Regions from separate parts of the Kocuria sp. CCUG 69068 genome, predicted to be linked through region 3. Evidence: riboswitches for the same ligand, from Rfam matches in the RefSeq annotation. Region 3 holds a riboswitch; each other region holds the start of a gene.
What was found. Region 3 has a riboswitch for cyclic di-AMP ahead of CRM73_RS05145 (C40 family peptidase). Riboswitches for the same ligand answer to the same signal wherever they lie in the genome.

Region 1: linked by a shared signal. The riboswitch ahead of CRM73_RS02515 (NlpC/P60 family protein) and the one ahead of CRM73_RS05145 (C40 family peptidase) in region 3 are both predicted to bind cyclic di-AMP.
Region 2: linked by a shared signal. The riboswitch ahead of CRM73_RS14030 (C40 family peptidase) and the one ahead of CRM73_RS05145 (C40 family peptidase) in region 3 are both predicted to bind cyclic di-AMP.

The regions. Positions count from the first base shown of each region.
Region 1 is NZ_PDDL01000007.1:25,580-32,549, forward strand. Features, by position in the region: gene CRM73_RS02505 (aminotransferase class I/II-fold pyridoxal phosphate-dependent enzyme) at 1-474, opposite strand, end outside; gene CRM73_RS19870 (ATP-binding protein) at 703-2,499, shown strand; gene CRM73_RS02515 (NlpC/P60 family protein) at 2,575-3,075, opposite strand; cyclic di-AMP (ydaO/yuaA leader) riboswitch at 3,081-3,267, opposite strand; gene CRM73_RS02520 (TIGR03084 family metal-binding protein) at 3,822-4,607, opposite strand; partial or broken gene CRM73_RS19650 (hypothetical protein) at 4,681-4,803, opposite strand; gene CRM73_RS02525 (hypothetical protein) at 4,819-4,986, opposite strand; gene CRM73_RS02530 (hypothetical protein) at 5,003-5,788, opposite strand; gene CRM73_RS02535 (hypothetical protein) at 6,306-6,970, shown strand, end outside.
Region 2 is NZ_PDDL01000081.1:8,070-15,039, reverse strand. Features, by position in the region: gene CRM73_RS14065 (DUF305 domain-containing protein) at 1-565, shown strand, start outside; gene CRM73_RS14060 (SHOCT domain-containing protein) at 639-902, shown strand; gene CRM73_RS19990 (multicopper oxidase domain-containing protein) at 1,024-1,095, shown strand; gene CRM73_RS19985 (hypothetical protein) at 1,194-1,289, shown strand; gene CRM73_RS14050 (APC family permease) at 1,379-2,713, shown strand; gene CRM73_RS14045 (DUF305 domain-containing protein) at 2,785-3,492, opposite strand; gene CRM73_RS14040 (four-helix bundle copper-binding protein) at 3,717-4,127, opposite strand; gene CRM73_RS14035 (hypothetical protein) at 4,126-4,314, shown strand; cyclic di-AMP (ydaO/yuaA leader) riboswitch at 4,728-4,918, shown strand; gene CRM73_RS14030 (C40 family peptidase) at 4,924-5,586, shown strand; gene CRM73_RS14025 (DUF305 domain-containing protein) at 5,905-6,606, shown strand.
Region 3 is NZ_PDDL01000016.1:13,794-20,763, forward strand. Features, by position in the region: gene CRM73_RS05130 (hypothetical protein) at 220-654, opposite strand; gene CRM73_RS05135 (hypothetical protein) at 1,261-1,539, shown strand; gene CRM73_RS19720 (hypothetical protein) at 1,536-1,664, shown strand; gene CRM73_RS05140 (hypothetical protein) at 1,780-1,944, shown strand; cyclic di-AMP (ydaO/yuaA leader) riboswitch at 2,490-2,680, shown strand; gene CRM73_RS05145 (C40 family peptidase) at 2,686-3,345, shown strand; gene CRM73_RS05150 (DUF3105 domain-containing protein) at 4,082-4,729, shown strand; gene CRM73_RS05155 (DUF305 domain-containing protein) at 4,726-5,409, shown strand; gene CRM73_RS05160 (cytochrome c oxidase assembly protein) at 5,696-6,661, shown strand.

The DNA.
Region 1 (6,970 bases), on a different contig from region 3:
CACCCGGTCGAGGTCGATCGCGAAGCCGTCCTCCGTGGGGAGGTAGCGGTACGGCACCGATGTGCCCCCGAGGTACTCGATCTGCGACTCGTAGATCGGGAAGCCGGGATTCGGATAGAGCACCTCGTCGCCGGAGTTCATGACCGCCTGCAGGAACTTCGTGATGACGGGCTTGCCTCCCGTCATCACGACGACGTTCTCGGGGCTGAGGCCGATGCCACGGCGCGAGCCGATGTCCTCGGCGAGGGCCTCGCGCAGCTGCGGGATGCCGGGGCCGGGGCAGTAACCGGTGTGACCGTCGGTGATGGCCCGGTCCATCGCCTCGATGATGTGCGGGGCCGTCGGGATGTTGATGTCGCCGAGGTGGAAGGGGTACACGCGGTTCCCTCCCGCCGTCCAGGCGGCCGCGGCCTGGGCGACGCTGAAGGCGGTTTCGGTGCCCAGACGTTCGAGCCGGTGCGCGAGTTGGCGCATGCTGTCCCACTCCTCGTCGAGTTGGCGATCGATCCTCCGGCGGATCCGGGTCGAGCATACGACTCATATATCAGCCTGGGAAGAGCGGCTTCAGGATGATGTCCTACATGGAGGCAACGAGCGCCGAGCGACCTAAAGGTTCATTCAAGTGCTCACTCTGTCATTCACTCCTCATTCAGGCACAATGAGTGAGTGACAAGTGAATGAGAGAACGAGTGGGGGAGTTCCGTGAGCGAAACACACGAGGTCGTCGCCGATCTCCGTCGTCGCGGAACCGAGCCCACGCAAGTGGAGGTCAAAGCGGCGGCGGGAGGAATGCCGAAATCCCTTAAGGAGACCCTGAGTGCCTTCAGTAACGGGGAGGGAGGCATCGTTCTCCTCGGACTGAGTGAGGACGAGGACTTCACGCCGGTGGCGTCGTTCGACGCCGATGCCATCCGGGATGCTGCGGCAGGCATGGCGGCGGACTCCATGACACCCGCGGTGCGGTGCGAGATCGCCATCGAGCCGTTCGAAGGAGCCCGCATCGTCCGGATCGACGTCCCGGAGATGAACTCCGGCGAGAAGCCGTGCTACGTGACGGCCCGGGGTGTCTACGGAGGTTCTTACCTCCGCGTGGGCGACGGTGATCGGAAACTGACCCAGTACGAGGTCACTCAGCTTCTCGCCAACCAGGGCCAACCCACCGATGATCAGCAGCCGGTCAGGGAGGCCGCGCTCGCTGACCTCGACCCCCAAGCGGTCTCCGCGCTGCTCACCCGCGTGCGGGAGCGCTCCCCTCGGGCCTTCGCCGGAGTGTCCGACGACGTCGCTCTCACCCGCCTGGGCGTACTGGTGCGGGACGGTGAGAACCTCGTTCCGTCACTGGCGGGCCTGCTGTGCCTGGGCATCTACCCGCAGCAGTTCTTCCCGCAGCTCAACGTCACCTTCGTGGCGCTGCCGGGAACCACCATGGGCGAAACCACCCAGGACGGACGACGGTTTCTCGACAACCAGACCGTCGACGGTCCGCTGCCGGTCATGGTGCAGGACGCAGTGGCCGCGGTGGAGCGCAATATGCTGCGTGGCGCCGTCATCCAGGGGGCTGGACGGTCGGACCGATACGAGTACCCGCTCGAAGCCGTGCGCGAGCTCGTGGTCAACGCCCTGATGCACCGGGACTACGGGCCCTTGGCCAGGGGGACCCAAGTGCAGATCGAGCTCTATGCAGATCGGCTCGTCGTCAAGAACCCGGGTTCGCTTTACGGCGGCGTCGAGGTCGGGGGGCTCGGCGCGGATGAGATCACGTCCTCGCGCAACGGTCTGCTTGCTCGTCTGCTCTCCGACGTCGAACTCCCGGGCCGGCGCGAGGTGGTCTGCGAGAACAGGGGGTCGGGCATTCCCCGGATCATGGCGACGCTGCGCGCTGCAGGCATGACCCCGCCCGAGTTCGAGGCCACGCTGAGCCACGTCAAGGTCACCGTTCCCCGGCATGCCCTTCTCGACACCGACACCGTGGAATGGATCGCCTCCCTGGGCGTCACCGGCCTCACCGATGCCCAGCACATGGCCCTGGCGATGCTCCACCACGGCACCGAGGTGTCCAACGAGCGGTTGCGCAGTTGGGGACTCGACAGCCGGGAAGCCACCGCGGCACTCACCGACCTCGTGGACCGGGGGCTGGCCGAGCGTTCTGGCGGGAGACGTTATGCCCGGTATCAGCTCTCACCGGACGTCGCGCTGTCTTCCCGAGTGGCCGGGCCCGATGTCGACCCATCGAGCCCACCCGAAAGGTCGGCGCCTCGACCCGGCGGGACGATCGTCCTGGACGAAGACTTGGAGTCCGTGTTGCGTGCTGTGGGTGCGGAGGGCCTGGATGCCACGCGACCGGTGGCCGCCCACCTGGGATGGACCTACAGCCGGACGCTGAGCCGGATCAACGAGCTCATCGGCCGTGGCATGCTCGAGGCTACGGCTCCTCCCACCAGTCGCAAGCGCCGGTACAGGGTCACGGCTGAAGGTGTTCGACGCCTTTCGGTGTCCTGAGGCGCCCCGTAACGAGACTCGGGTGTGCGGTTCCCGTCGGGACGGGAACCGCACACCCGCATCCTGCGTGGAGTGTCAGCGCACTCGGATGTAGACGGGACCGGAGCCGACGTTGACGGTCTGGATGACCGTCTGGTTGCCGTTCCAGCCGCCATGGACGGCCTTGCCGCCGCCGATGTACACGGCGATGTGGGCGAAGCCCATGCCGCCGTTGGCGTAGTAGACCAGGTCGCCGGGCTGGGCCTGGGCGGCGGAGACCCGGGTGCCGAGCTTCAGATAGGAGGCCGGCCACCCGTGGTGGTTGATCCCGGCCGCGCGCAGGGACTTGGTGACCAGGGCGGTGCAGTCCTGGCCCACGCCGAGCTGGTTCTTGGCGGCGGCGGCGATGGTCGCGGCCTTGCCGGACTGGGACTGGATGCTGACGAGCTGCTGGGGGGCTGCGGCGGGGGCGGCCTGGGCGGGGGCCACGCTGCTGAGCGCCAGGGCGCCGCCGGCGACCGTCAGGATCGCGGTGCGTCCGAGGCGGAACGAGCTCTGGGCGCGGTGGCGGGGCATGCGGGACTGGAAAACGGGCATGAGTGATGTCCTCCCTCTTGCCTGCGAGGTGAGCTGTCGGATGCGGGTGGGAGACACCCGGTCGTCAGGATGGGGGCCCTGACGACTTAACCCCTAGGTCCCGGGGGAGGGACCGTTCATGGTTCCCCCGCTTCTGCCGAGCGATGTGTTCTGGGGGCCCCGGGCACCGGCAGAATTCGGCGATGTGCACGGGGATACCGATCGGTGAGGCGACCGGCACGGAGAGAACACTAATTGAAAGATAACGGAAAAGTCTCGCTTTGATCACGGGCGTGTCTCGGCTTCTGTGACGGCCGGGCAATGCGCCTCCGCACTCAGGCGAAGTGGTTCGGTGAGGGGCGCCGATGGAGATCTCCGGGGAGGCTCAGTTCGAGACGAAAGTAGTCTTGACCTGGGGCTCTGCCCGGGTCGTCTCGACGGGCGAGCATGCCCTGCCCTGGAGTCGAGGTCCGGGTGGCGCCACCCGTGTCATGGCGCGACCGTTTGCCGGGAAAGCTCGACGGGACCTTTGATCGTCGACGTAAGCGGTCCCTTTTCTACGGGGCGGAAAGAACGATTTCTTTAGTGCGTCTCAGGGTCCAGTCAAGAATTCACGAAAAGAAAGCGTTGCATTCGTGATGATGGTTCGCCGTGGGCCAACTTTCTTCACGGACGCGTCCGGGGTGCGTGCTCTGCATTCTGTGCCACGTTGGCATCGGGGCGGCGCTCGAAGAGCCTTCCCGCACGTGTGCCCAATCCTCACCTGCCTACGACAGCGGGGGTCGCCCCGGACCCGGCCGGCCGGCGAAGGCCTGGACGATGTCGAGCCAGGCGTCGGCGTCGGGGCCCTCCGCGACGAGGCTCCCGTCCTGGCGGTGCCGGCGCCGGGTGGCGAGCAGCGCGAAGTCCAGGGCCGGGCCGTGGACGCGCTGACCGGCCTCGGCCGATCCCCAGGTCCAGGTCTCGTCCTCGTGGGTGAGCTCGACGCGGAACGGCTCCGCGGGCGGGGCCAGCCGGCGCTGCCGGAAGGCGTAGTCGCGGGTGGCCACGCCCAGATGGGCGACGTGCCGCAGCCGGTGCGAGGCGACCGGGGGAACCCCGAGGGCGTCGCGGACGTCCTGGCCGTGGGCGAAGGTCTCCATGATGCGGGCGCTGGTCATCATGGGCGCTCGCATGGGCGGGCCGATCCACGGGATGCGCTCGCCCTCCGGCACGGCGGCGAGCCGCTCGAGCACGCGGCGCCGGCTGTCCTGCCAGGACGCCAGGATCTCGGCAGGGGGCCGTGCCGCGCTCTGCTCGGCTTCGCGGTCGACGACGTCGGCCTCCGCCGCGAACCGCTCCCGCAACCGGGCGAAGGCCTCGGGCTCCTCGAGCGCGGTCAGCACGGTCCGCTCCGTCCAGGTGAGGTGGGCGACCTGGTGGCGGATCGTCCACCCCTCTGCCGGGGTGGGAAGATCCCAATCCGCGGCAGAAAGCGGACGCAGCAACTCCTCGAGCAGGTCCCCCTCCTGGCGCAGGTCGGCCAGCAGCGCGATGGGGTCGGGGCGGGTCATCGGCTCATCACGGTGCGCGGCTCCTACTTGGGGATCATGCCAGTCAGGTTGCGTGGCGGTTTCTCGGGGAACTCTACGTCGGTGGGCATCTCGTGGGCAGCCAGGCGCTGTCCAGTTCGCCGTCAACATCGAAAGTCCCGGCGTTCTCGGACGACCACATGCTGATGGCCGAGTACGGCAGGAAGCAGACCTCGACCTTCCGCCCGGTCGGTCACTGGACATCACGGACGATCAGCCCTTTGGTAGCAAGGACCGCGCTGTCGCAGAAGGTTCTGGACGCGGCCATGGGCTGCCCGGCCGGGACGATGAGCTCGGCGATGTCGTTCGGGGTCGAACGCTCGGCCACGACCATCCATTGGGCGGCGGCCGTTGCTTCCACGAGGGAACACCTTCGATCAGTTCTGGCCGACCCCGATGCCGGTGCCCGGCTGTCCGTAGTCGTCATCGTCGAAGCTCGTCGGCGCGAAGACGATCATCTCCGCCTTCGCGCCATGGGGTGCGGCAAAGGCGTAGTTCATCTTCGATTCGAATCCCGGTTCGAGCTGGTAGTTGCACTCCGGGTTGCCCTGCATCTCGTACAGGTTCTCGATCGGCCCGAAGAACTTCCCTTCTTCGTCCAGCAACCGGATATCGACGGGGGAGCTGCAAGTCAGATCGAGTGCCGAATCGGTGTTGTTCTTGATCGTCGTCTCAGCGACGAAGAACTTCCCCTCCTTGTCGGGCGGCACATCGCGCCACTCGGCAAGCGGGGAGTCGGAGCGGTATCCGGAGTCGTTGATGGTGATGGTCGGAGTTTCCACGAACTTCTCCACCGTCATGACAAGGCCCTTGTTCTCGGCCGGTTGTCCGATGGCTTGAACATCACTTTCTGCGGGCATCGTCATGCCCCAACCGCCTGGAACCGCCCGCTCAGAACTGGGCTCATCGACCACCAGTTCTTCTGTCGATTCGGACTGTTCCATGTTCGTCTCATCGGTGATCTCCTGTCCGCCTGCTGAGGATTCCGATGTCGCCGAGCTGGACTGGGCCACCGGCTGTTCGGCTGATGTGGCGCCGACGCCCGCGCCAAACCCCACCACGAGGCCCACCGCACCGGCGGAGACGCCGGCAATGAGGGGGGCTAACCAGCTGCGTTTTTTCTTCTTCTGCACACCCGATGGAGTGTTGATGTCCTGTGCCACGGTGTTCCTCGCTTGTTGATCATCTGCCGAACCAAGTGCATGTTACGAGCAAGTAGCGGAATGCCATGGAATATGCCACAGCTGTTTCGAGGGCAGAGCGTCGTTGCTGGTCAGCGATGACCCGCGACCAGAAGGCCATGCTGCAAGCGCGCTCCTGCCTTTGGTAAGAAACCCGGAAAGGGAAATCCGTCCCTCGCCAAGAGGACATGTCGATGTGCCATTGTGTGCCGCCTCAAACCTCGTTCGAGCACATGAGCCCGGCAGAAACTGGACTCCGCGGGCAGACCTTTTCGTCTCCACGGCAGGGCATTGATCATTGCCTGGCCGGGTCAGTGCCGCTGACCGGTGGTGCGAAGACCGATTCCACCGAGGCGGCAGAATACCCTGGGCTCAGGCGCGCTGGGTGGTAATCACAGAAACCTCCATTCCGGAATTGCATGGAACCTGGTCCTCCCACGTACCTCACCCCCACCCTCAGCGGGGAGCCGCTCTCCCCGCCCACCGTCAGGAGTCGACAATGAATGACGAGATCCAACTGATCAGTGACGGCGATGGGCTGGCGATCATCGGGGATCCGGCGGTTGTCGAACGTTTTCTCACATCTGAGGGGCTGACGGGAAAGGACATGGGAATGGAACGGCTCGGCTCTGCCCTCGGCGCCGGGGCCGCCGCTGCACAGGCAGGTTCTGCGATTGCTGCTGGCTCGGGCCGATGGGTGAAGCTGACCGAGGAGTCCGCCAAAGCGCTCCGGAAGCACTCCCTGATGAAGGGCTCGCAGCCCGGCATCAGCCGCGCCGTGCTGACGGAGAACGGCAAGGTCAAGGGATTACTGGAGCTGGCAAGACCCGGTTCGGTCCTCACCAATCCGGCGGTTCTGGCCGGTGCCGCGGGGCTCATGGCGCAGCTCGCGATGCAGCAGACCATGGATGAAATCAGCGACTATCTCGCCACGATTGACGAGAAGGTCGATGACGTCCTCCGGGCCCAGAAGGACGCCGTGCTGGCGGACATGATCGGGCTGGACTTCGTGATCGAGGAGGCCATGCTGATTCGGGAGCAGGTGGGCCGGGTCTCCGAGGTCACGTGGTCCAAGGTGCAGGCCACGTCGGTGACGATCGCTCGAACCCAGGCGTACGCTCTGCGTCAGCTCGACGCACTCGCCGAGAAGATGGAGCGCAAGAC
Region 2 (6,970 bases), on a different contig from region 3:
CGCCGCCCCGGCCACCGCCGCCCCCGAGACCCCCAGCACCACGTCGGCCTCCGAGGAGCCGATCGCCGAAGAGCACAACGACGCGGACGTGATGTTCGCCCAGATGATGGTCCCGCACCACGAGCAGGCCGTGGAGATGAGCGAGACGCTGCTGGCCAAGGAGGAGGTGCCGGCCGAGGTCGCCGATTTCGCCCAGCAGGTGATCGACGCCCAGGGCCCGGAGATCGAGCGCATGAACGCCATGCTCGAGGCCTGGGGCCAGGAGCCCATGATGGAGTCCGGCGGCATGGAGGGCATGGACCACGGCTCCGGGGCGGGGATGAGCGGGATGATGAGCGAGGAGGACATGCAGGCCCTGGAGGACGCCCAGGGCACCGAGGCCTCCCGGCTGTACCTGGAGCAGATGACCGCCCACCACGAGGGCGCGGTCGAGATGGCCCGCGACCAGGTCGAGCAGGGGCAGAACCCGCAGGCCGTGGCCCTGGCCCAGGACGTCATCGAGGCCCAGGAGGCCGAGATCACCGAGATGGAGGGCCTGCTCCAGGGCCTGCCCAGCGGCTCCTGAGACTCCGCAGGTCGTCCGGGGCCGCTACAGGGCGGCCCCGGAACAGCGCCAACTACCACGGAAGGAACCCGTCATGATGTGGGGTGACGGCATGGGGTGGATGTGGCTGTTCTGGCTCCTGCTCATCGGGGGCACGGTGGTGCTGGTCTTCGTGCTGGTGAAGGCGTTCACCAGCGGCTCGGGCGGCGGCACCTGGCAGGGCGGCACCGCGCCGCCGACGACGGGTGCAGGCCCGCGCCGGTCCCGGGAGATCCTCCAGGAGCGCTACGCCCGCGGAGAGATCAACACCGAGGAGTACCGGGAACGCCTACGGACCCTGGAAGAAGGCGACCGGTGAGCCCGCTGAGCCGCCGCCAGCAGCTGTCCCTGGATGCGGCGGAGGAAGACCGGGCCGCATGATGTCCTTCACGATCGACGGGTAAGGGTACGACGCCGAGCGCACCGACCAGCGGGTCCGGGTGGGCACCGTGGAGGTGTGGACCCTGACCAACTCCAGCCCCCTGGACCACCCGGTGCACCTGCACGTGTGACCCCTGCAGGTCGTGGCCGAGGAGGGCCGCGACGTCTCCGCACCGCGGTGGCGGGACGTGGTCAACATCCCGGCCTTCGGGGGGGGGTCACCGTCCGGGTGGCCTTCGACGACTTCGGCGGCCGCCCCGTCTTCCGCTGCCACACCCTCGACCACGAAGACCTCGGCATGATGGGCACCCTCGAGGTCCGCTGAGCGGCGGTGGGCCCGACCCACCGACCTTGTCCGACAACCCCACCGCCGAGAAACGATCGCACCCCGGCAGGAAGGACGTGCAGCTCCCCATGAACGACAGCACGCAGACGCAGCAGAAGCTCTCCCTGACCGGATCCGTCGCCCTGGGCACGGGGGTGATGATCGGTGCGGGCATCTTCGCCCTCGTGGGGCAGGTCGCGGAGCTGGCCGGGGGCTGGGTGCCCTGGGCGTTCCTCGCCGGCGCCGTGGTCGTGGCGTTCAGCTCCTACTCCTACATCCGCTACTCGGCCACCAACCCGTCCTCCGGCGGGATCGCGATGCTACTCAAGGCCGCCTACGGCCCCGGGGTTCTCGCCGGGTCCTTCTCCCTGTTCATGTACGTGTCGATGATCCTGGCCGAGTCCCTGCTGGGCCGCACCTTCGCCTCCTACCTGCTGCGCCCCTTCGGCCTGCAGGACTCCGCGGTGTGGGTGCCGGTGCTGGCGGTGGTGGCCATCGCGGCCGCCGCCCTGGTCAACCTGGTGGGCAACCGGTGGGTGGAGCGCTCCGCCACGGTGACCGCGGCAATCAAGATCGTCGGGATCGCCGTGCTGGCGGTCGCGGGCATCCTCGCGGCAGGGGTGTCCTCCCTGGGCAGGCTGTTCACCGCCGCCGACCGCACCCCACCGGAGGCGGGCTGGCTGGGCTTCCTGGCCGGGACCACCCTGTGCATCCTGGCGTACAAGGGCTTCACCACGATCACCAACCAGGGCGCGGACCTGCAGCAGCCGCAGCGCAACATCGGCCGCTCCATCATGATCTCCATCGCCCTATGCACCGTGCTCTACCTGCTGATCACCGTCGCGGTCACCGGCAGCCTGACCGTGCCGCAGATCGTGGCGGCCCGGGACTACGCCCTGGCCGAGGCGGCCGAGCCGATGTTCGGCGCCTGGGGTGTGACGCTGACCGTGGTGATCGCCGTCGTCGCGACGCTGTCGGGACTGGTCGCGAGCCTGTTCTCGGTCTCGAAGCTCTACGACATGCTCCGCGACATGGGCCAGGCCCCCGGGCTGCCGGGGCAGGAGGGTCACCAATCCCTCTACATCACGGCCGGGCTGGCGATGCTGATGGCCGCGTTCTTCGACCTGTCCCAGATCGCCTCCCTCGGCGCCATCCTGTACCTGGCCATGGACATCGCCATCCACCTCGGCATCCTGCGCCACCTCAAGGACGATGTCGGGGCCAAGCCCTGGATCCCCGGGATCGCGATCCTGCTCGACGCCGCGGTGCTCGTGCCGTTCGTGCTGCTGAAGGCCCAGTCGGACCCGTTCACCCTGGTGGTCACCGCCGTGGTGGCCCTGATCATCGTCGTCGCACAGTGGGTCGTCGTCCGCCGGCGCGACGGGGCGAACAGCACCGGGCAGCAGCCCCACACTCACCCCTGAAGCCGGTCGCGCGACCGGCTCACGGTGAGGGGCCCGTCGGTGGACGGGCCCCTCACCATGAGCGTGCTCGTTCAGTTCTGGCCGGCCAGCCAGGTGCGGAAGTCCGCGATCTGCGCCTGTTGCGCGGTGATCCCAGCGCTGGAGGCCACCCGCAGCTGAGCATGATCAGCGCGGGACTGCAGCTCGAGGAACTCGACGATCCCGCCGTTGTGGTGCGGGATCATCTTCTGCACGAAAGCGACGTCGAAGTCCTCGCCAGCCTCAACAGCGGCCAGTTCTTCGACCATCATCCGGGTCTCCTCCTCCAGGATCTTCATCTCCTCCTGTGCTTCCTCCGGGGCCTGAGCCTTGGCCTCTTCCGGGGTCAACCCGTACCACTCCTCCAACCAGGTGGTGAACTGGTCGATCTGGTGCTGCTGGCTGGCGATGATGTTCTCCGCGTGGGTGCGGATGTCCGGGCTGGTCCCGCGCTCGAGCTCCAGCTGGGCCATCTCGATCGCGGCCTGGTGGTGGCCAATGATCTCGGCCAGGAAAGTGACCTCCAGCTGCTCGCCCTCCAAACCGGCCAGGGTCTCACCGAATTCGTAGGCGGTCGGGGAGGTGGGATCGGGGCCGAGCATGTCCTCCGGGGCCTGATCCTGGGCGTGGGACGAGACCGGGGTGGTCACCTGTCCGTGGGCGAACACTGGGGCGCTGGCCCCGCCCCACAGGGCCGTGGCGACGACAACGGTGGAGGCGGCGGCCGCCGTGCGACGGCCAGGGAACTGGATGGAACGCATGATGATGTCTCTCTTCCGCAATGAAGGAGCTCGACCCCGAGGTGCCGGCTCGGTCATCAGCCCCGTACCCTGCGCGTGAACAAACCGCGCGGGCAGAGCTGTACTGAACAAGGGGCGGGGGGAAGAGGGAACCCGCATCCGGGCACGCCCGATCAGCCCATCAGGCTCCTCTTTCACCGACGGAGGCCGGTCATCGGCGTCCGTGGGTCAGCGCGAGTCTGGGCTCAGCCCAGGGAGGCGACCAGTGCCGCACAGGCGGCCTCGCAGCGACGGCAGGCCTCAGCACAGATCCGGCAGTGCTCGTGCATGTCCGCGTGCTGCTCGCACTCATCAGCACACGCCTTGCACGCCATCTGGCAGACCCGGATCGCGTCCAAGGTGATGTTCGCGTCGTAGCCGGTGTGCCGGGAGAGCACCCGCCCGGTGGCCTCGCACAGGTCCGCGCAGTCGAGATTGGTGCGGATGCACTTGGTCAGCTCGGCGACCATGTCCTCGGACAGGCAGGCATCGGCACAAGCGGTGCAGGTCTGGGCGCACTCGAAGCAGGCCTCGATACAGGCCGCCAGCTTGCCCTGGTCCACTCCCCCGAGGTCCTTCGGGTAGGTCTCCAGCATCGCGCTCACGTGATGGGTCATGGCTTGCTCCTTCGTCGGTTCGGTCGAGGAGACGAACCGGCCGGAGCCAGCCCGCCATGTCATCGACAGTAAACTGCCGATTCTGTGTGACGCGACCCGAAAGCTTGAAGATTTGATGAAGATCAACGCCTCAAGAATCCGCGATCCCGCCTCACTACCTGGCCTCTACATCGGTGCAGCGGGCTGAATATGGAGATTTCATGAAGAAACCCTGCCCTAAGGCCTCGGAAGGGCACTTCCGAAGCCCTCCCAAACTGTGAGCCACCTTGAAAATCCTCCCCAACAATCTTGGTGCTGGCCCGGCCCGCGCTGAAGACTGCGCATGGTTGCAGAGCCCTGTCGCTGTCGGCTGCGTCCAGCGAAACGCGCGCCACCATGCCATGTGTCCTAGTCAGAGCGCTTTGAAAGACCGGTGTGAGCTACGCGACGGGTCCTGCTGCGTGACGGTTTCACTTCCTCGGGGCGTATTTTTCCGAGGCCGGAATCACAGCTTCCCGCTCCCGACTGAGGAGAGAATCCAGGCCGTGACCTAAACGTGACACTTTCGTTATGGATGGGCTACTGTCCACTGCGTGCCGATGACTGATCCGGTCGGCGCCCTCGTGCACATCGCCGAATTCTGCCGGTGCTCGAGGTTCCTGAAGAGATATCGCTTGGCAGAAGCGGGGGAACCATTTTCGGTCCCGGTGATCCGGGGCCTTGGGGTTAAGCCGGCAGAGCGCGTGCGCTCTGCCGGCCGGGTGTCTCCCACCCGCATCCGACAGCTCACCTCGTAGGCAAAGGGAGGAACTAACCCATGACTGTTTTCAAGCGCCACGCTGCCCGCCACCGTGCCGAGACCACCTCTCACGCCGTGCGCAACACCACGATCGCTGCCACCGCCGGTGCGGTGCTCATCGGCTCCATCGCCCCGGCCCAGGCCTACGCCGAGGTCCCCGCAGAGACCGCCCCCGCCTACGCGACCCCCGCGTCCGCACTGACGACTTACACCTCGGCGGCCTCCCAGCCCGCGGCCGCCCCGCAGACCGTCTCCACCGCCTCTTCCCAGGCCCCGGCCGCGCCCGAGCAGGCTACATCGGCCGTGGCGGTGTCCACCCAATCGGCGGACATCACCGAAATTACCGGCGCCTCCGGGATCGTGGGCACAGCGATGCAGGGAGCCGGCACCGGTTACGTCTGGGGCGGCACGGACTTCGGCGCCTGGGACTGCTCCGGCTTCACCCAGTGGGTCTACGCCCAGCAGGGCATCGACCTCCCCCGCACTAGCCAGCAGCAGTGGGCGGCCGGCACCCTGACCACCGACCCGCAGCCTGGCGACCTCGTCGTCCAGAACGGCGGGGCCCACATCGGGATCTACCTTGGTGGCGGCAAGATGATCTCCGCGCTGAATCCCACCCAGGGCACCTTCGTGCACAGCGTGAATGCCATGCCGACGGTCGGCTACGTCACCTTCCGCTGAGCCAACCCTCCGTCCGCCACGAATGCCGCTCGTGGCGGGCGGCGGGTGTGCCCCCCACCTGATCAGCATCCAGGATCGGTCGGTCAGAACCGGAGATGCCTGCACCCATCCACCGCCGGGGAACACCCCGATCTGGCCGCCTGATGGGCCCGCTCTTGAAGGTTCAGTGAAGATCTACCGCCCAGCCCTCCCAGCCCGGCGAAGCCAGCTGCGGCGGGGCTACCGTGGATGGATCGGTCCGCCTCGACCCGAGGCTGAACAGAGCAAACACCACGATGTGCAGGTCCAGTACGGGCTGCTGCGAAAGAGAGATTCGTCATGACGTCGACGTTCAAGCACCTGGCCGCCGGGACGGCCCTGGCGCTGGCCCTCAGCGGTGCCGGGGCGACCGCGGCGGTCGCGTCCCCGACGCACCAGCCTGCCTCCGCCTCCGCACAGACGGGCGCTGAGCGGCACATGAACCACGACCGCCACTTCGCCGTGATGATGGTCCCCCACCACCAAGGTGCCACCGACATGGCCGAGCTGGCCCTGCAGAAGTCCGAGCGTCCCGAAATCCGTGACCTGGCGGAGAAGATCATCGAGGCCCAGACCGAGGAGATCCAGCAACTGGAAGCAGCGGCCCAGCGGCTGGCCGCCGAGAACACCCCGGGACACCACCACCATGGACACGGCCACCACCACGGCCACGGGCACCACGTCCACGGCCATGGCCATGGCGGCCATGGCCGGAGCATGAATGCCGACATGCAGGGCGCCATGATGGGCGAGATGGACGGCATGGACGGCATGGACGGCATGAGCCTCGAAGAGCTGGCGAAACGGTCCGGGGATGAGTTCGACAAGGCCTTCCTCGAAGAGATGATCGCCCACCACCAGATGGCTCTCGAGATGGCCGAGATGGAGCTGCAGATGGGCACCGACCCCGAGTTGCGAGCCATGGCGGAGAAGATGATCGAGGACCAGCAGGCGGAGATCGAGCTCATGCAGGGCTGGTTGGAGGAGTGGTTCGCGGCCTGATCCAGGACCACGAGCTGGGCCGTCATCGACTGGAACGGGCCGACACCGGGATGTCATGGTCCCCGTCGACCCGTTCCAGCCAGTCCAGTCCAGTGCGGTGATCCCCGACGCGGCACCCGATGGGCGCGCACCCTTCGCGCAGTCAGCAGCACCCCGAACGGTCACCGACCAACCGTAGGTTTGGCAGCACCGCGCCCTCTTGCCTCAGGACACGGCCCCCCTCCCCCTCGCCTGGGGTCCTGTTCCTCCAGCGCGCGCACCGTCACCGAGATGGCCGAGACCACCGGAGTCCCCTCGCCCGGTGGTGGTGGCCGGATCCCGGCCGTGTTGCGTCTGTCCGGGCTCGTGGAGGGGCGACACGCGA
Region 3 (6,970 bases):
AGCGAGGTTGCGCCCTGCAGAGTGGATGCTCTATTGGCGTCAAGGCGCTGTGAGGTCGCGTTGGGCGGTCTCGTCGAGCCAGTGCTGACAGCGCTGGAGGAGCATGACGGTGAAAACCATCAAACCCATCGTGGTAGACGTATCCACGTCTCTCCCACCCAGGTGCAGTACCCCTTGCCCTGCTCGCCTGCTCCACAGGGCCTCGGCGAAGCCCAACCGCTAATCCACCACATGTAAGGCAGTGGGTGTTGTGTCCTGGATGCGCAACCCCGCCGGGGACAGCTGAGGGCCCTGCCAGACACAAGGCCCCTCAGCGTTGCGTGGTGATCGTGACCAGCGTGGTGGAACGGGATGTCGATCAGTCCTCGTCCTCGTCCTCGTCGTCGCTCTCGACAAGCTCGCCCCGGACTCCTTGCCCTCGGGGAGGGCGAAGGCGAAGAGGATAAGCCCGGCCACCGGGTCTACCCACGCCGCGCCGGTCAGCGGGAAGAGGATCAGCCCAGTCAGAGTGGAGACGGACAGCAGCGCGCAAATCCCGGTCTCGGCGGCACCAGCCAGGATCAGGTCGTCCCCCAGGGCCGTGCCGGCCTTCTTCTTGACCGCGACCAGCACCGGCATGATGACCAGCGAGAGCACCGGGATGATGATGCTCACCGGAGAGGGGTCGGGGGTCTTGCCCTCGGATTGCCAATTGAGGGCCCGCGAGCCAGTCTCGGATCCGTCGGATTCTTCGGTCCGGGCTACGTCGCTTCTCCACATTATCGACGGGTGCCCCAGCCTAAGGGGAGCAAAGACTGGGGCACCCTAACGCCCGTGCACGGGGTGATGAGAACGGGGTGTTCTCACTCGCAAACTATGCCCTCACCGGTCCGGAAGAACAGCCCGTACAGCTACCAGAGGGCAAGTTATGGGGAATCTTCACGCCATCTTGAGGAAAACTATACAAACGACTTCGAAGTCAAAGCGGGAATCCTACGCTGAGCAGGGGCCACACTGCCGTGGGTGTCCTGATGACGGGGGGTCACTTCACCCCGTGTTGGCGGGTGAGTCCATCACCGGTCACGGCGACGACGGAAAGACACCGCAACGAGAGCCCCGCAGACCGCGACATCAGGCCCTGGGAGCACGGTTGCTCCCAGCGGGAACCCGGCTTCCTCCGCTACTGTCGAGGACGACACCTCCCGGCGCCGCGGCGCGGCCTGAGCCTGACGCGGGGCTGTCCGGTGAGCCTGCCCGAGTACCCTGAGGAGCACGACCGCCGTGGAGACCGACCGGCTCAGATCGCTGTCCCCGCACGGATCCGCGGCACCACCGGCCGGACCCGACAACTTGCAGTGCTCCCGCAAGGGCTGCGGCGCGGACGCTGCGTGGCGGATCCGCTGGAACAACCCGCGCATCCACACCCCACACCACCGCAAGAGCTGGCTGGCGTGCCCCGACCACCGCGAGAACCTCGAGAGGTTCCTCCGCGCCCAGGGCTTCTGGAAGGACACCGTCCCGCTCGGCCAAGGCGGGCCCGCCGGGCAGGACCGACCGTGAGCGACGACCGGTTCCAGCTCAGCGGGAAATGGCTCGACTTCTCTCTGTGGGCCGGCGCCGCCGCGGCGGTCTCCGTGGACCTGGCCGACTGGCAGATGGACCGCAACGACCACCCCCTCGGGTAGGAGGCGGTCATTTCGCAAGGGCATGGCAGGCGTCGCCACGGCGAGGCGGATATCTTGTTGGCGTCTCGAGCGGCCGATGCCGTTGCCCGCTCGCCCCGCCGGTTGGAGGCCCCCTGTGAAGCGCACCAGCACCGCCCTCGTCCTGGGGTGCGCCCTGGTCCTGCCCGGATATACCGGCAGTATCGAGGAAGCAGCAGACGAAGCATCCTCCGGATTTCCCGTTGCCGCAAACGGAATCAACGTCTTGGAGGCGGCCGTGTCGATGCCGTCTGAACACTGACCCCCGGGCGTGCCCCTAAGGCCATGCAGTCGAATCACCTGCCGGCGAACACATCGATTCCTGTCCTGCCCTTGAGCGTGCCCGTTCTTCCTCTACACGCTGAAGGCATGAAGATTCGATGAAGAAATGTGCTTCGTTCGGATGGCGGATGGCGGATTACGGCAGATATGAGTGCGCGCTGAATTTATCCTCCCGATATTCTCCGAAGCCACCGCCCGAGAGCCTCGATCGCTTTTCTTACCCTACGCGCGTAAACCGCCCACCGCAGCCACCGGCGGTCTCCCAGTGCTGACAGGCCGCCGCAGGCGTGCCGAGGGTGTGCATCTTCGGGCCCACCAGGGACTCTCCCCGGCCACGCCCCCGCTAACGGTGAACACCCTGACGTTCCCGCTCGAAACGAAGCTCCGCTGGGTCGGGAACACGGTGCTGAGCACCCTCGGCAACCAAGGCGACCACCCGATCAGCGGCCGTGACCAAAACGTGACATTAGGGGGTGGGCCCTGTATCGTCCTCCGCGTGCCGAGAGCTGATCTTCTTGGCGCCCCCGTGGCACATCGCCGAGTTCTGCCGGTGCCCGGGGTTCCTGAAGAGAAATCGCTTGGCAGAAGCGGGGGAACCATTACCGGTCCCGGTGTACCGGGGCCTTGGGGTTAAGCCGTGCAGAGCGCGTGCGTTCTGCGGCCGGGTGTCTCCCACCCGCATCCGACAGCTCACCTCGTAGGCAAAGGGAGGAATCCACCCATGTCGCTTTTCACGCAGAACACTGCCCGCCACCGCGCCGAGACCTCCTCGCGCGCCGTGCGCACCACCACCGTCGTCGCCGCCGCCGGCGCAGCACTGGTGGGCTCCATCGCTCCGGCCCAGGCCTACGCCGAGATCCCCGCCGCCTCCGGGTCCTCCTATGCGGCTCCGGCCTCGGCGATGGCCGATCTGGCCTCCTACACCTACCAGGCCCCGGTCGCCGCGCAGCCCGCCGCCCCCGCCGACCAGGCCCCGGCCCCGCAGCAGAGCGCCGCCACCTCGAGCGTGAGCCCGCAGTCCACCGCCACCACCGAACTCGCCCCGGCCGCCGGCGGCATCGTGGGCACGGCCATGCAGGGTGTGGGCACCGGCTACGTCTGGGGCGGGACCTCCTTCGGGGCCTGGGACTGCTCCGGATTCACCGGCTGGGTCTACGCCCAGAACGGCATCGACATCCCCCGCACCAGCTCCCAGCAGATCGCCGCGGCCACCCCGACCGCCACCCCGCAGCCCGGTGACCTGGTGTCCCAGAACGGTGGCAACCACATCGGCATCTACATCGGTGGCGGCAAGATGGTCTCTGCGTTGAACCCGACCCAGGGCACCTTCGTCCACTCCGTCAACGCCATGCCCGTCGACGGGTACTACACCTACCGCTGAGCCGGACTCGCTGCTGCGGTGCCCCACATGGTCACCGCAGCAGATCCCCGGACCGCTCTCACCCGGGGCCGGACCGCCTCTACCTCACGCGCACCTGCTGCGCCCTTCACCTGCTGCGGGAGTGCTCCTCTCCGAAAGCACCCCCGTCGGACATCGGTCGTTTCGGTGACACCGTCCGGGATCAGGCCTGCACTGGGGCGGTGAGTGATGCGCTGGGCGCGGCCTGAACCAGTTTCCGCGGCTAACCGGCCGACCACTTGAGTCCGGCGCCCGCGTCTCCACCGTCCAGACCCAGACCGATGTCCTCGTCGACTGCTCCCCGGGGGCGCCCACATCGGGGTCCATCCCGGCGGCGGCGAGGCCGTGCACGGCGGCCGGAACGGCCACCAGGCGGTCCTCGACAGCGTCAACGTCGGCTCCGGGCCGGTCCAGGTTTGCCTACGCTGAGCCGGTTCAGGCATCACATACTCCGGGTGCGTCCTCTTTGAACGACCAGCAAGGAGTGCGCACCCGGTCCTCACATCCCGCCCCAGGCCTGGATCTTCTGCGTCGTCGCCGTTAGCCACCGAGGACGCGCCTCTCCTGCGCTCGAGGATGCACACTCGCCGACATGTCCAGGAGTGGATGGTGGACGATCTTCCGAAGAAGGCCTTGCAGGAAAGGCTCAGCGCAGTGAGCTACTGTCCTGCCCGTTCATGAGGAGCAAGACCCTTTTTGGGCCTTTCAAGGAGGACGCATGGCTGGCGGTACGGACCCGGAGCGGGCGCGGCAGCAACGTGCTGCGCTGCTGGATCAGCACTGGGCGGCCGATGCCCGGGCCACCCGCAGGCGGCGGCTCCTGGCGGGCGCGGGCGCGGTGACGGCTGTCGCGGCGGTCGGGGCCCTGGTGACGGTGGCGGTGATCAACGATCCCCCGCCCCAGGCGCGGGAGGACATCGAGATCGCCGGGCTGCAGACCTACGAGGGCCTCGGCAACTCCCACGTGGAGACCGCGGTGGACTACGAGCAGTCCCCCCCGGTGGGCGGGGACCACGCCAGTGACTGGCTCAACTGCGGGGTCTACACCGAGCCGGTGCCCGAGGAGAACGCCGTGCACGCCTTGGAGCACGGGGCCGTGTGGGCCGCCTACGACCCCTCCGCCCTGTCCGAGGACCAGGTGGCTGAGTTACGCCAGGCCGTCCCGGACACCTACGTGGTGCTCTCCCCCTACGAGGACCTGGGCGCCCCCATCATGATCTCGGCGTGGGGGGCTCAGGTCGCCCTGGACTCCCCGGAAGATGAGCGCCTGGAGCAGTTCGTGACCAAGTACTGGCAGTCCCCCGACGCCCCGGAGCCCGGGGCATCCTGCACCGGCGGCATCGATGCCCCCAGCCGGGTCGCATGAGCACCAGCACCACCGGCGCCGCCTCCAGGAGCTCGGCAGGGCACCGGGGACGGTGGGTCCTGCTGGTGCTGGCGGCCGTGCTGTTGGTGGCGGCCGGCTGGGCGGTGGGGCAGCTGAGCGCTCCGACGTCGTCCACCCCGGCGGAGGGCAGCCCGGAAGCCGGGTTCGCCCGCGACATGCAAACCCATCACCTGCAGGCGGTGGAAATGAGTTCCTTGGTCCGTGACCGTACGGAAGACCCGGAGATCCGCCGGTTGGCATACGACATCTCCCGCACCCAGCAACAACAGGCCGGGCAGATGTACGGCTGGCTCTCCGTGTGGGGATTGCCCCAGGCCTCATCCCAACCGGCCATGGCCTGGATGGACGACGGCGACCAGAACCACACATCCATGCCCGGCATGGACTCCACGAGCCCTGGTCCGGACGCGCGAATGCCGGGCATGGCCACCGCCGAGCAGCTGGCCGAGCTGGAGGACGCCCAAGGCCAGGAGGCCGAACGGCTCTACCTCGAGTTGATGATCCCCCACCACCAAGCCGGAGCAGCCATGGCCCAAGCCATCCTGGAGCACACTGACAACCCCGTGGTGACCTCTCTGGCGCAATCGATCGCCACCAGCCAGACCTCGGAGATCAAGTACATGGAGGACCTGTTGGAGAAGCGCCGCAACCCATCATGATCTCCGTTCGCACGCCAGGATCAGCACCCGTGGCCGGGTCCGCGCAAAAGCTGACGGGCCCAGACGTGAACCGGTTCCCATGCTCGGCCCAGCTGTGCGCCGGGGACCGGAATCCACCGGGGCTCTTCGGCCCCGATCCCCAATATCGCGGGCAGGTCCGGGGAGAGGCCGGCGTGGCAGGCCCGTCCCTCCTGGACCGGTCCTGGGCTCAGGGCCCGATCCGGACCTCGGGACCGTTCTGTGGCATGCAAAAATGTCCTCATGGCAGTCGATGCTTTCCGTGACCATGGTTGACCGCAACATGGCCGGGCCGGTCTGGGTCCCGTCCGAGCCGCCGAGCTTGGAGAACTTCCTGGCCCCCACGTTGCAACCAATTCCACTCATCCCGGCCATCGCGCTGGTGCTGGCTGTGTTGTATTTGGTCGGAGCGGCCCGGCTGTGGAGGGCACGCCGGCGGTGGCCGGTGTGGCGGACCCTGTGCTTCTTCGCCGGGTGCGCGGTCACAGCGGTCATCATGGGCGCGGGAATTGAAGGCTACGGGTTGCGCATGTTCTCCGTGTTCATGTTCCAGCAGCTGACTTTGATGATGTTCGTTCCCGCGCTGCTGGTCCTGGGCAGCCCGGGCACTTTGCTGCTGCGGGCTGCACCCCATCGCGGGCCCGGCGCCGTGGTGCTGCGCCTGGCCCTGTGGGGGTTGCGTTCGAGGTGGGGCAGGCTCGCCATCCATCCTGCCTTCTTGGTTCCGTTGTTCCTGGTCAGTTTCTACGGGGTGTATCTCAGCGGACTTGACGACCGGTTGCTGCCCACCTGGTACGGCCACATCGGGCTGGAACTGCTGTTCTTGGCCTCCGGGATCCTGTTCACGATCCCGTTGCTGTCGGCCGACCCGTTGCCGGCCAAACAAACCTACGGCAGTCGCTTGGCCGACATCGTCCCCGAGATGCCGTTGCACGCCTTCTTCGGCGTCATCGTCATGATGGCTCCGCTACCCGTCGTGGAGTTTTTCGCCACCCCGCCAGGCAGCTGGAACCTTGACCCGATGGCCGACCAGGTCCTGGCCGGCTCGTTGGCCTGGTCCTACGGTGAATTGCCGTCCGTGCTGATTCTGCTGTTCATCATGAGCCAGTGGCACCGCGAGGATGCGCGCAACGCCGCCCGCGAAGAGGCCGAGGCCGCCGTCAGAGGCACCCCGGATTTGGATGCTTACAACGCCTACCTGGATCAGTTGCAGCAGCGCACCGAGGACCGCTAACCCCTATGTGGACCGGCTGACGTCACCGGAAGCCGGCTGGGACGGCCAGGGACGCCGACACGACCCGCCGCCCCCAACCGTTCCCAGGTGCGTGGCCTGCCGGTGGCCTGCAGGGTCCTATGGGACCAGGAGAGGCCGTCCAGGGTGTGGAAGACCCGGGCGCCGACCATCTCGGCCAGTTCTCGGCCTGGTGCACATCCGTGGTGCTGATGGTGGCGGACCTGGAGACGACCGTTCGCAGGCCCGCATGGCGCGCCCGGAGACGCGGCAGCGGACACAGCCAGGGCACAGGGAAAGGATAAGCCCGGG